Regions from separate parts of the Anaeromusa burkinensis DSM 3853 genome, predicted to be linked through region 1. Evidence: riboswitches for the same ligand, from Rfam matches in the RefSeq annotation. Region 1 holds a riboswitch; the other holds the start of a gene.

What was found. Region 1 has a riboswitch for cyclic di-AMP ahead of C508_RS0106355 (3D domain-containing protein). Riboswitches for the same ligand answer to the same signal wherever they lie in the genome.
Region 2: another riboswitch for cyclic di-AMP. It lies ahead of C508_RS0110290 (C40 family peptidase); the one in region 1 lies ahead of C508_RS0106355 (3D domain-containing protein).

What each region holds. Positions count from the first base shown of each region.
Region 1 is NZ_KB894588.1:33,854-41,159, forward strand. It holds gene C508_RS0106345 (acyl-CoA dehydrogenase family protein) at 1-226, opposite strand, end outside; gene C508_RS0106350 (alpha/beta hydrolase family protein) at 331-1,113, opposite strand; gene C508_RS0106355 (3D domain-containing protein) at 1,178-1,780, opposite strand; cyclic di-AMP (ydaO/yuaA leader) riboswitch at 1,794-1,931, opposite strand; gene C508_RS0106360 (M20 family metallo-hydrolase) at 2,001-3,227, opposite strand; gene C508_RS0106365 (ferredoxin-like domain-containing protein) at 3,252-3,923, opposite strand; gene C508_RS20820 (hypothetical protein) at 4,006-4,140, opposite strand; gene tpx (thiol peroxidase) at 4,412-4,924, shown strand; gene C508_RS0106380 (PolC-type DNA polymerase III) at 4,977-7,306, opposite strand, start outside.
Region 2 is NZ_KB894593.1:107,962-111,941, reverse strand. It holds gene C508_RS0110305 (metal ABC transporter ATP-binding protein) at 1-107, opposite strand, end outside; gene C508_RS18290 (Fur family transcriptional regulator) at 104-556, opposite strand; gene C508_RS18285 (metal ABC transporter substrate-binding protein) at 590-1,537, opposite strand; gene C508_RS0110290 (C40 family peptidase) at 1,669-2,337, opposite strand; cyclic di-AMP (ydaO/yuaA leader) riboswitch at 2,339-2,468, opposite strand; gene C508_RS0110285 (glycosyltransferase family 2 protein) at 2,532-3,470, opposite strand; gene aroH (chorismate mutase) at 3,467-3,841, opposite strand; gene C508_RS0110275 (hydrogenase expression/formation C-terminal domain-containing protein) at 3,880-3,980, opposite strand, start outside.

The sequences.
Region 1 (7,306 bases):
TTTCCTCGTACAGCAGCGCTACGGTCAGCGCATCAAGTCCAGGACCGCCATATTCTTCAGGAACAATCAAGTTCAACAGGCCCATTTCATGAAACTTTTCCTGCAAGCCCGGCCTCAGTCCGCCTGCAGCGTCCATCTCTCCCGCATATGGCGCAACTTCTTTTGCAATGAATTCTTGGGTCATGTTTTTCAAGTCCACTTGATCTTGGGTCCATTGAAAATCCATACATACCCTCCTTGCCTGCCCGGCACGACGCCTGCCTCACGCTCCCTTGCCATCCCGGCTGCAACACTTAGGAAGCAGCAATTGCCGCAATAGTATCTTTTTTCTTACAGTATACATGAACTGGATATTTTTGTATACCACGACTCCACCCAGGCCACTACCGCTGCTGCGCTTTCCTGAAAATGCTCGCTGAATTGATGGTCCGCTCCTTTTAAAACAACCAGTTCACAAGGACCTTTGGCAGCCTCTGCATAAGCCAGCGCCTGTTCCACTGGCGCCAATTCGTCTTCTGAGCCATGCAAAATCAGCACAGGAAACGCTGCTCCCAATGCCGCCAACTTTCCCGGCAGATTCACTGTCGCGAAGCCCTTAACGAAATCCGCTTCCAACCGGAGATACCCCCATTCATCCTGCAATTCCAATCGATTTCCTTGCTGTAATTGCCTATATGCAGCCAACCCTAAGGCGTTTTGAAAGGTCACCTGCAAATCGCTAGGAGTCGCCCACAAGCAAAGTCCCTTCACCCTCTTGCCCAATTGACCGGCAGCCAGCAACGACGCGCAACCTCCCATACTGCGCCCCAAAAGAACTACTGACCCCCATCCTTGGCGCTGCATCCACCCGGTCACGCAAAGTAGTTCTTCAACTTGCCTGTCCAAAGACTCACAGGGTGTAAAATCAAATCGAAGCACTCCCATACCTTTAGCGCACACCTGTTCCGCCAGATCCACCGCTCTGCCATTTCCGTCCTTAGAGCCGCGAAAGCCATGACTCATTACCAGCCAATAAGCATCTTGCTCGGCTACGCCTCTGGGATAATGCACCACCGCCTGAAGTTCACTACGCGGCCCAGGAATATTAAACTCTTCTTTTACTCCATTTTCCATCTATACCACCCCATGAAAAAAGGCAGGCTCAAGCCTGCCTGAATCATTTAATATACGTATTTTTTTATAAAATGTACACCGTAATGTGTCTGACGCCAAAATTGATAGCTTCTTGATGGCTGTCAAAAGCCAAGTCAATAACGTGACCCTTAATGGCGCCTCCGGTATCGTCGGCTATAGCAAAGCCGTATCCTGGGATATACAACCTAGTCCCCAAAGGAATTACATTGGGATCCACCGCCACTAACCCTTTGTGCAGCAAATTCCCGCGAGCCGTATAGCTGCCGCATCCAGGGTCGAATCGAGAATACGCCGTAGCCTTCATATTTATGGATCGCCCAAAACGGCTCGGCTGTTCTTGCGCCCGCTCTAGCGCGCTCAGCGTACCTGCATCGACTACTCCAGTTACTCCTAGACCACTCATGCTTTGAAAATCAGCAACCGCCTGCCAAGTTTGCGGACCAAATACGCCATCTACGGACCCGGCGTAAAAGCCTTGACTGGCTAACAGATGCTGTACTCGCATGACATTCTCCCCGCGCATCCCCTGTTGCACAACCGAGTGTTCTTGGCGCGTCACAGGTGGTACGCTTGTTGCCGCAAATACCGCTGGCAGCGCAAAAAACAAGCCACAGAATGCGAAAACCATGATTTTCTTTAAACACATCAAATTAAATCACCTCTCTTTAAACTCCTGCCTCCGAGGTTAGCTGTCGGGTTCGGGTTGAAAAAGAGAGAGAAAATACCCTTCCGCCTAGGCGGATTCACCCCATAAGTTGGTTCCCCCGTACCATAAATGGATTCGGCAGTATATTTTCATCTTACTCCATTTTTTACTGCGCCGTCAAGGTTTGCTACTAGACACCCTCATTGCGCCCCCCTTCGCTTTAGGCAAGTAAGCGTCGCAGCATAGCTGTAAGAACCTGCACTCCAGCCTCAATATCTTCAGGAGCTGCATATTCATCAGGATGATGACTAACACCATCGCGGGAGCGCACAAAAAGCATCCCTGCCGCTGTAATCTTGGCCATATTCATGGCGTCATGGCCTGCGCCGCTTACTGCGCGCATCCATTCGACGCCTACTTCGTCCGCCGCTTTTTCCGCCAAAGCAACCAAATCGTCATCCATCGCTACCGGTTTGTCAGCTGAGAGCATTTCGATGGTCACTGGCGTTTCATACTCTTCCGCAATCGAAAGTGCAGCATCTTTTATTTCCTGAAGGCTTTCTACAATATATTCGTAATCAGTTCCGCGCAGATCCACCCACAATTCAACCTTGCCCGGCACTACGTTCATAGCCCCAGGATAGACTTTGAGATTTCCGACAGTCGCCACTATATCATCTTCCGCGTGATCATTAGCAATATTTCGAATAGCCAGCACCAGTTCCGACGCACTGACCAACGCATCATAGCGGTCATGCATGGGCGTAGTCCCTGAATGACCTGCTATGCCGCTCACCGTCATCTTAAAGCGCGTAGGCGCAGCAATGGCTTCCACAATGCCTACAGCAGCACCACGTTCCTCAAGCTGCTTACTTTGGTCAATATGCAATTCCAAGTAAGCTTGATATGTTCGCTCAGCTATAACACATTGTTTCAAATTTTCAAAAGAAAGCCCTTCTGCGGCTAACGCCGCAGGAAAGGTAACCCCCTGACTGTCGACAGCTCGCTCCCAAGCATTTAAATTAGCGCTGCCTGTCATCGCTTTGCTGCCCATTGTGGAATGTGAAAACCGACTAGACTCTTCCGCGACAAAAACAATCACTTCCACGGTACGCCGCAGCGGCCCTGCCGCCTTCAGGCGCCCTACCGCGGCAAGCGCGCCCACAACGCCGACAACGCCGTCATAGTGCCCGCCATGCGGCACTGTGTCCAAATGCGACCCCATAGCCACAGGCGGCAATTGCGGCTCCAATCCTTCTAAACGGCCAATTACGTTACCGATAGCATCACTGCGCACCGACATTCCTAAAGACTCCATAATAGAAGCGACATAACTTCGCGCTTCCTTATCGGCAACCGTAAAAGCCAAACGATTAGCCGCCCCCGCTTCATCCGCGCCCATGGAGGCGATAGTGTTAATGGTTTTCACAATCCACTGTTGGTCCATTGAAAAGCCTCCTTCTCTCAAAAACTACAAGACTGCCGCTTGCACTGTTTCCAACCCTAAACGGTCAATCATACGTCCTAAACGTTCGTTTTTATTAGCATTTGCTTTATAATAGGTCACAATTCGATCAACCAAAGCGATGACTTCTTCTTGATTCAAGCCTTGAGCCACTTCATTGCCCAACCGAGGCTTCACGCCTCCATTTCCTCCCATCAGTACCGTAAATCCCTTCGGCAAGCCGATAATGCCGATATCTTTCAGCACAGGCTCCGTACAAGCATTCACACAACCAGACACCGCAATTTTAAATTTAGAAGGCAATTCCATACCGTGATAACGTTCATCCAAAGCCAGCCCCAACGTAACGCCGTCTTGCTGCGCCCGTTTACAAAAATGCGTAGCCGGGCAAATTTTTATGCTGCGCACGCAAAGACCAATGGCATGCCCTTTGTCCATGCCCAGTTCCTCCCAGACCTTGTCAATATCTTCTTCTTTGATGCCAACAATAGCAATACGCTGCGCCATAGTTAGCTTCAGCGCCTGGGCCTGGTATTTCTTCGCTACGTCCGCAATTTTGTGCAATACATCAGGATCTAGAATAATGCCTCCGGGAATGTGCGGCGCAACCGCATACGTATTGCGATCCCGTTGTACAATAGCGCCTTTTTCCAGCATGTCCATTTTCTGTGTTGTCATAGCACCCTCCGCGAATTAGTATTATTTAAGAAAAACTTCTTTTAAATTATACCTTATTTGTCACAATTTGACCAGTATCTTCTTAAAACAAAGCCGATCCAATCATGAGCAATAAGAGAATCACAGCTACCGCACCACCAATATACATAGCTGCACGTCCCATCTTACGGCTTTCTTCGCGGTGCATCACTTTTCGACTAACCCCTTTTGTGCGCATAATTGCCCCTCCTGTATGCCTTACTTCACCTAGTAGTCATTTTCGCTATTTAATTTTAAAACCCCTGCTCTTTCCTTGTTTTCTTCTCTCTTTAACAACAAAATGATTTTTCTAACTCAATTTCTCTTTTGAAAATATCTAGTTACATAATCAATAATAATTATTGTTGACATTTCCAGTCAGTTTGATAGAATATAACTGTAGTTGAAAAATATTATTATTTAGCTTCGATTATCGTTTATAAAACCTAAAAATAAAAGGAGGCTTTTACATGGAAAAGAGAAGCGGTTACTTAAAAATGAAAGGTACTCCCTTGACCCTTTTGGGGCGGGAATTGAAAGTTGGTGAAAAAGCGCCTGATTTCCAAGCGCTTACACAAGATTTACAACCTTTCTCACTGTCTGATACAGCTGGTAAGCTCCGCGTCATCAGCGTAGTGCCATCGATTGATACTCCTGTTTGCGATGCGCAGACTCGGTTTTTCAATCAAGATGCATCCAAGTTTCCGGATGTCGCCATTCTCTCCATCAGCGTGGATTTGCCCTTTGCCATCAAGCGTTATTGCGCAGCCCAGGGCATCGAAAATCTCACCACCCTCTCAGACCACAAAGCGCTGGATTTCGGTTCTAAATACGGCTTTGTTATCGAAGAACTGCGCCTGCTCTCGCGCGGCGTCATCGTCGTAGACAAGGACGATATCATCCGTTACATCCAATATGTTCCTAACGTAGAAGATGCGCCTGATTTCGACAGCGCTTTAGCTGCCGTAAAGACTCTTGCTTAGAAAAAGAAAAAACTCCCGAAACCATTGGTTTCGGGAGTTTTTTTGTCTAAAATCAACCAAACAACATCAGCTGATTGCTTTCCGGCAACCCTTCCAAGCAGCCATGATTACGCAGCGCTTCGATAACGGCGCTAGAAACACGGGAACGAGACTTTAAATCCTCTTGCGAAGTAAACGGTCTATCTGGACAACGGCTGGCAACCAAGTTCAACGCAGCCGAGCCGCCAACGCCTTGCAACGCACCCAAAGGAGGAAGCAACGCTCCGTCGACAATGCGAAACTTAGACGCATCAGATTCATACAAATCAATTCGCTTAAAACTAAAGCCTCGCAAATACATTTCCATTGCCATTTCCATGATCGTAAAGAGGGCTTTATCCTTAGCCGAGGCCTCTTTTCCCTGCGCTTCAATGACATCCATTTCTTTTTTCAGGCTCCCCTTATCGCCAACAATACGGGCAGCGTCAAATTCCGTGGCGCGCACAGTAAAGTAGGCGGCATAAAAGGCCAAAGGATGGTGCACTTTGAACCAAGCTATACGGAAAGCCATCATCACATAGGCTACTGCATGGGCCTTCGGAAACATATATTTAATCTTTTGACAGGATTCCACATACCAGTCCGGAACGTCTTTTTCTTTCATTTTCGCGACATTTTCCGGAGTAATGCCCTTCCCTTTACGCACGCCCTCCATAATCTTAAAGGCTACCGAAGGTTCCACTCCCTTGTGAATTAAATAAATCATAATATCGTCGCGCGCGGAAATGGCTTCTGATAATTTGGCCGTTCCATCCTTAATTAAGTCTTGTGCATTATTCAACCAAACATCGGTACCATGGGAAAAACCGGAGATGCGCACTAATTCACTGAAGGTTGTCGGCAGCGTGTCTTCCAGCATCTGGCGCACAAATTTCGTGCCGAATTCCGGAATACCAAAGGTTGCTACGGGACTTCCCATCAACTCTTTAGGAGTCAGACCGACTGCATCGGTGCTAGAAAAAAGACTCATCGTTACCGGATCGTCAAAGGGTATGGTTTTTGCGTCAATGCCAGTCAAATCCTCCAGCATGCGAATCACTGTCGGATCGTCGTGTCCCAGAATATCGAGCTTAACCAAACAAGAGTCAATTGAGTGATAATCAAAATGCGTTGTAATGGTTCCGGAATTTTTATCATCCGCTGGACGTTGGATGGGTGTAAACTGATGTACGTCCATATCTCGCGGCACAACCGTAATGCCCCCCGGATGCTGCCCTGTCGTACGCCGCACGCCGGTGCAGCCGCTGACGAGACAATTAATATGGGCATTACGAGGATTTTGACCCCGATCGTTAAAATAGTTCTTCACAAAACCGTAGGCCGTCTTATCCGCCACCGTGGCGATAGTACCGGCGCGAAACACATTGTCCTTGCCAAAAAGTTCTTCCGTATACTTATGAGCTACCGGCTGATAATCTCCTGAAAAATTCAAATCAATATCTGGCACCTTGTCGCCGTTAAAACCCATAAAAACAGCAAACGGAATATCCTGTCCGTCTTTGCGCAGGTGCTTGCCGCACTGCGGACAGTCCTTATCCGGCAAGTCAAAACCGCCTCCATAGCTGCCGTCAGTAACAAATTCACTATGCAAGCAATGCTCGCAACGCCAATGCGGCGGCAACGGATTTACCTCTGTAATCCCGCTCATGGTCGCCACAAAGGAAGAACCTACCGACCCTCGAGAGCCAACCAAATATCCATCATCCAGCGATTTTTTCACCAGCTTATGCGCAATCAGATACAGCACGGCAAAGCCATTGCCAATAATGGATTTCAGTTCAAACTCCAAGCGCTCTTCTACCAGTTTCGGCAATTCTTCGCCATACCATTCCCGTGCTTTGGCGTAGGACATGGAGCGAATGCTCTCTTCAGCTCCTGGAATTTCCGGCGCAAACAGCCGATTAGGAATAGGTTTAAAATCTTCAATCCACGAAGACACCTGTTGCGGCGCTTCAATAACCACTTCTCTGGCCTTGGCCTTCCCTAGATAAGAAAATTCCGCCAACATTTCGTCGGTAGTATGCATATAAAGAGGCGGCTGATGATCCGCATCGGAAAAGCCTTTGCCAGCCATCAAAATACGCCGGTATACTTCATCCTCCGGATTTAAGAAGTGCACGTCTCCTGTAGCCACCACAGGCTTGCCCGCTTTTTTAGCCAATTCGCATACCTTGCGGTTAATATTACGCAGCCCTTCTTCGTCCGGAACCATGCCTTCCCGCACTAAAAACGCATTATTGCCGATAGGCTGTATCTCCAGATAATCGTAAAATTCAGCAATCCTAAGCAATTCACTTTCTGGCGACTGATGTACGATGGCCTGAATCAATTCTCCAGCCTCAC
Region 2 (3,980 bases), on a different contig from region 1:
TTAGGTCCAACTAACGCAACAAATTCACCACTGCCCACCGCAATAGATACATCGTTCAATACCGCATCGGCTTCATAGGAAAAAGAAACATGTTCAATTCGAATCATACGGGATCCTCCTGCCCGGTTTTTTTACGAGTACAATTTTTACAGCGGCCGTATAAATCCAAGGAATGGCGCAGAAGCTCATACCCCTTGCGCTGCGCCTCCGCTTCCAATCGTGCATCTACAGGACAAATATCCAGGCAAACCGCCTGTCCACAATCTACGCAGCGAATATGGTGATGATGACCGTCATGGCTCCATTCGTAGGATGTCGCATCTTTTCCCAGCGCGCCAATGGGCAGCAAAATGCCCTGTTCCACCAGCAGCGTAAGATTGCGATATACCGTATCCAGGCTTATGTCCTCTTCTTTAATGCGAACCTGCTGCCAAATATCTACCGCCCTCATTGGTTGTTCCGCTGCAGCAACCGCTTGCAGCACCGCTTTACGTTGCTCCGTAATCCGGCAGCCCTGCCGCCGCAGCGTCGCTAACGCTTCTTCCAGTCTATCCATCACCAGGAAGCTCCTTTCGACAAGCGAAGCGCTTTATTGAGCCAGCGCTTTTTTAAGCTGTTGCAAATTTTCCCGCATCAGCGTCAAATAAGATGATTTTCCCGCCTTGTATTCTTCTACCGTTAAGCCTTCCAAGGGATTAAGCACTAGCGTCGACGCACCTGCTTCGCGGCTTAAGACTTCAGCCAACTTAGGACTTACCAAAGTTTCAAAGAAAATATACTTCACTTGATGCGCTTTGCAGAAGCGGATAATTTCAGCCATTTTGTCAGCTGTCGGCTCGGCGTCAGGAGACAGTCCCATCACCGGCACTTGCTGTAGTTGATAGCGCTTAGCCAAATATGAAAAGGCTGCATGGCTTGTAATCAGCTCTCTTTTAGCAGTATGCTGCAACGCGACAGTATATTCGTCATGCAGCAGTTGCAATTCTTTCACATACGCTGCCGCATTAGCTTCATATTCGCTAGCGTGAGCCGGATCGACTTCTATTAATGCCGCTAAAATCGTTTTCACTTCTTGCTGCGCCAGCACCGGGTCCAGCCAAACATGCGGATCCTTCGTTTCATGTGTTTCACCGCTATGATTATGTCCGTGCTCATCTTCCGACTCGCTTTCGGCTGCGTCCAGCAGAGCAACCCCTTTACTTGCTTCCACCGCCTTAGCTGAACCTAGCAAGTCCGGCTTTACAACAGCCCCCACCCAGTGTTCCAAACCGGCGCCATGATAAACCAAGAGCGCACTGCCTTTAATTTTAGCTAGATCTTTTGCCGTCGGTTCCCAGTCATGAGGCTCTGTTCCTGGCGGAACCAAAAGGGAAACATCAACGCGGTCTTTCCCTACGGCTTTGACAAACTCTTGTACCGGATATACAGATGCCACTACTTGCAATTTTTTCTCTTGGGGTTTTGTACTCATGCCACAGCCAGCAATGGAGCTTACCAAAAATACTAGAATAATTATCAATACATTTCGACGAGACACCGCATCCACCTCTTAATAGTAATATTCCTATTAAAAGGATAGCACACTTCATTAACTCGCGCAAGAATCTTTCTCATTTAGACACAAAAAAGCAAGTGGTTATCTTTAAAGATAACCACTTGCTTTTTAAATCACATTACCCGTTTAGCGCCTAAATAACGCGCTCCCCAATACCCGTCATACAAGCTGTCTACGCGGACGCCGCGGCTGGATGTCGCACTAATAAAGCGATCATCGCCTATGTAGATGCCCACATGAGATACACCGGAAGTATAGGTCGTGAAAAAGACAAGATCACCGGGTTGCGGATTCGAAACCGAATATCCTGCATCATATTGTTCATCTGCCATGCGCGGCAAGAAAATGCCGGCATTTGCAAAAACGTAACGCGTAAAGCCCGAGCAGTCAAATCCATAGGGAGTGGTTCCGCCGAAAACGTAAGGAACTCCACGGAATGACATTGCGCTTTGAATAATCCGCCTTGTCATGCTCGTTCCCATGTCACTACGACTTACGGGAATGTCTCTGCCCATTAACGCCCGATAAGTACCAGATCCGACAATCCCATCGGCCTCCAGTCCATTAGCCTTTTGAAAGGCCATAACGGCGGCTCTTGTTGCCGAACCGAAGTCCCCATCAGCAGTACCACTGCTAAAACCAAGTTCTTGCAGCCGTTGCTGAATGGCCGTCACATCATCGCCAATATCTCCTTCACGAATGGAAGAAGCATCTGCCACCCCGGGTGCGCTGAGCAAAAAGCAAACCATACCTAAAACAAAAAATCTTTTCAATTGCCCCATTCTGTCACCTCTCTACAGCCTACGAGGTTAGCTGACGGGTTCGGGTCGAGCAACCCTGCGCGAGCGACTTCGCGCTTCACCCCTATACTGTGGTTCCCCCGCTCCGGAGCCGGATTCGGCTTTATTTAGCTCACTTTAAAGGCAATTCGCTATTCGATGAAAAAATCCTGCCTTATTTTCTTTTTTAACTTTCTTTACTGTTGTTCTTTTCCGCCTTGCCCTATTTCTTGACGCAGCCAATATAACGGGCGTTGCTTTACTTCTTCAAAAATACGCCCTACATACTCGCCGATAATACCTAGTCCCATCAGTTGCACGCCGCTCAAAAGCGAAATACTCGCCGCAATAGTGGCCCAGCCAGGTACAGCCTCGTCTGTCAAAAACTTAATATAAACAACATGCAGCGCCAACGCAAAGCTAACCACGCCAAAAACCAAGCCAGCGTAAAAAGCAATACGCAAAGGCAGCTTAGAATAAGCGGTAATGCCATCTAAGGCAAAATGCAGCATTTTAGTAGGTGAAAATTTCGACACCCCCGCATAACGCGGCGGCGCTACAAAATTCAACGTTGTCTGCCGATAACCAATCGCTCCCATCATGCCGCGTATAAACCGAGCTCGTTCCGGAAAGCGACGAAAAGTTTGCACTACTTTGCGATCCAACAGTCGAAAATCTGATCCCCCTTCACGCACGCGCACCTTGGACACTGCATTCATCAATCGGTAAAAACATGAAGATGTCAGTTTCTTAACCCAAGAAACACCTTCCGTCGTCAGGCGAATGGTCTGTACTACCTCGTAACCGTCCTGCCATTGTTCAATCAACTGCGGCAATAATTCCGGCGGATGCTGCAGATCACCATCCATCGTAACAACAGCGTCTCCTTCGGCATGATCTAAACCGCAACTCAAGGCTATTTGATGTCCGAAATTACGAGCTAGAATCAACCCCCGCACCCGGGAATCTTGCTGCGACAAGCGATCAATGACCAAGGGCGTGGCATCTTTGGATCCGTCATCAACAAAAATCAGTTCAAAAGAATGCGGTAATTTCTCCATAACCGAGCATACCGCCTGATAAAAAGCTTCCATGTTTTCTTCTTCATTGAAAACCGGAACTACGATGGAAATCATTGCTCTTTCGCCTCCGCTTTGCGATCTTGCCGTAAGGCAACAGCTCTGCGCAGATACACATGGCGCAGTTCCTTCATTTCCTTGTCGGTATTCCACAACACCAGTACACGAATGCATTGAGGCACACCATCTTCAGCCTCGATTTCTTGAGCACCGAAAAGCGCCACATCATTCCAGCCAAACCGCCGCGCCGCAGCCGCTGGAAATGCAGCATTCACCTCTGGGGTAGAACTGAAAATAACCGCGCCTAGCTCTTCTTCTTGCCAGCCATTAGCCTCTGTTAAAGCATCCAGTAATTGCAGCACTGCTTCAAAAATTTCTTCTTTAGTATTAGCCTCCACCGTAGTGGCGCCACGCACTCCTCGCAACATCTGCCGAGTCCCCCTTTGCAAGGCAAGGATCACCGTTGTTATGCCGGTGATCCTTGCTCATTCAACCAAGTATTAAGCCTCTGGCCATCCTTAGCTACATCTTCCCGCTGTGCGGCTGCAAGCTCCGGATACCAAGCGA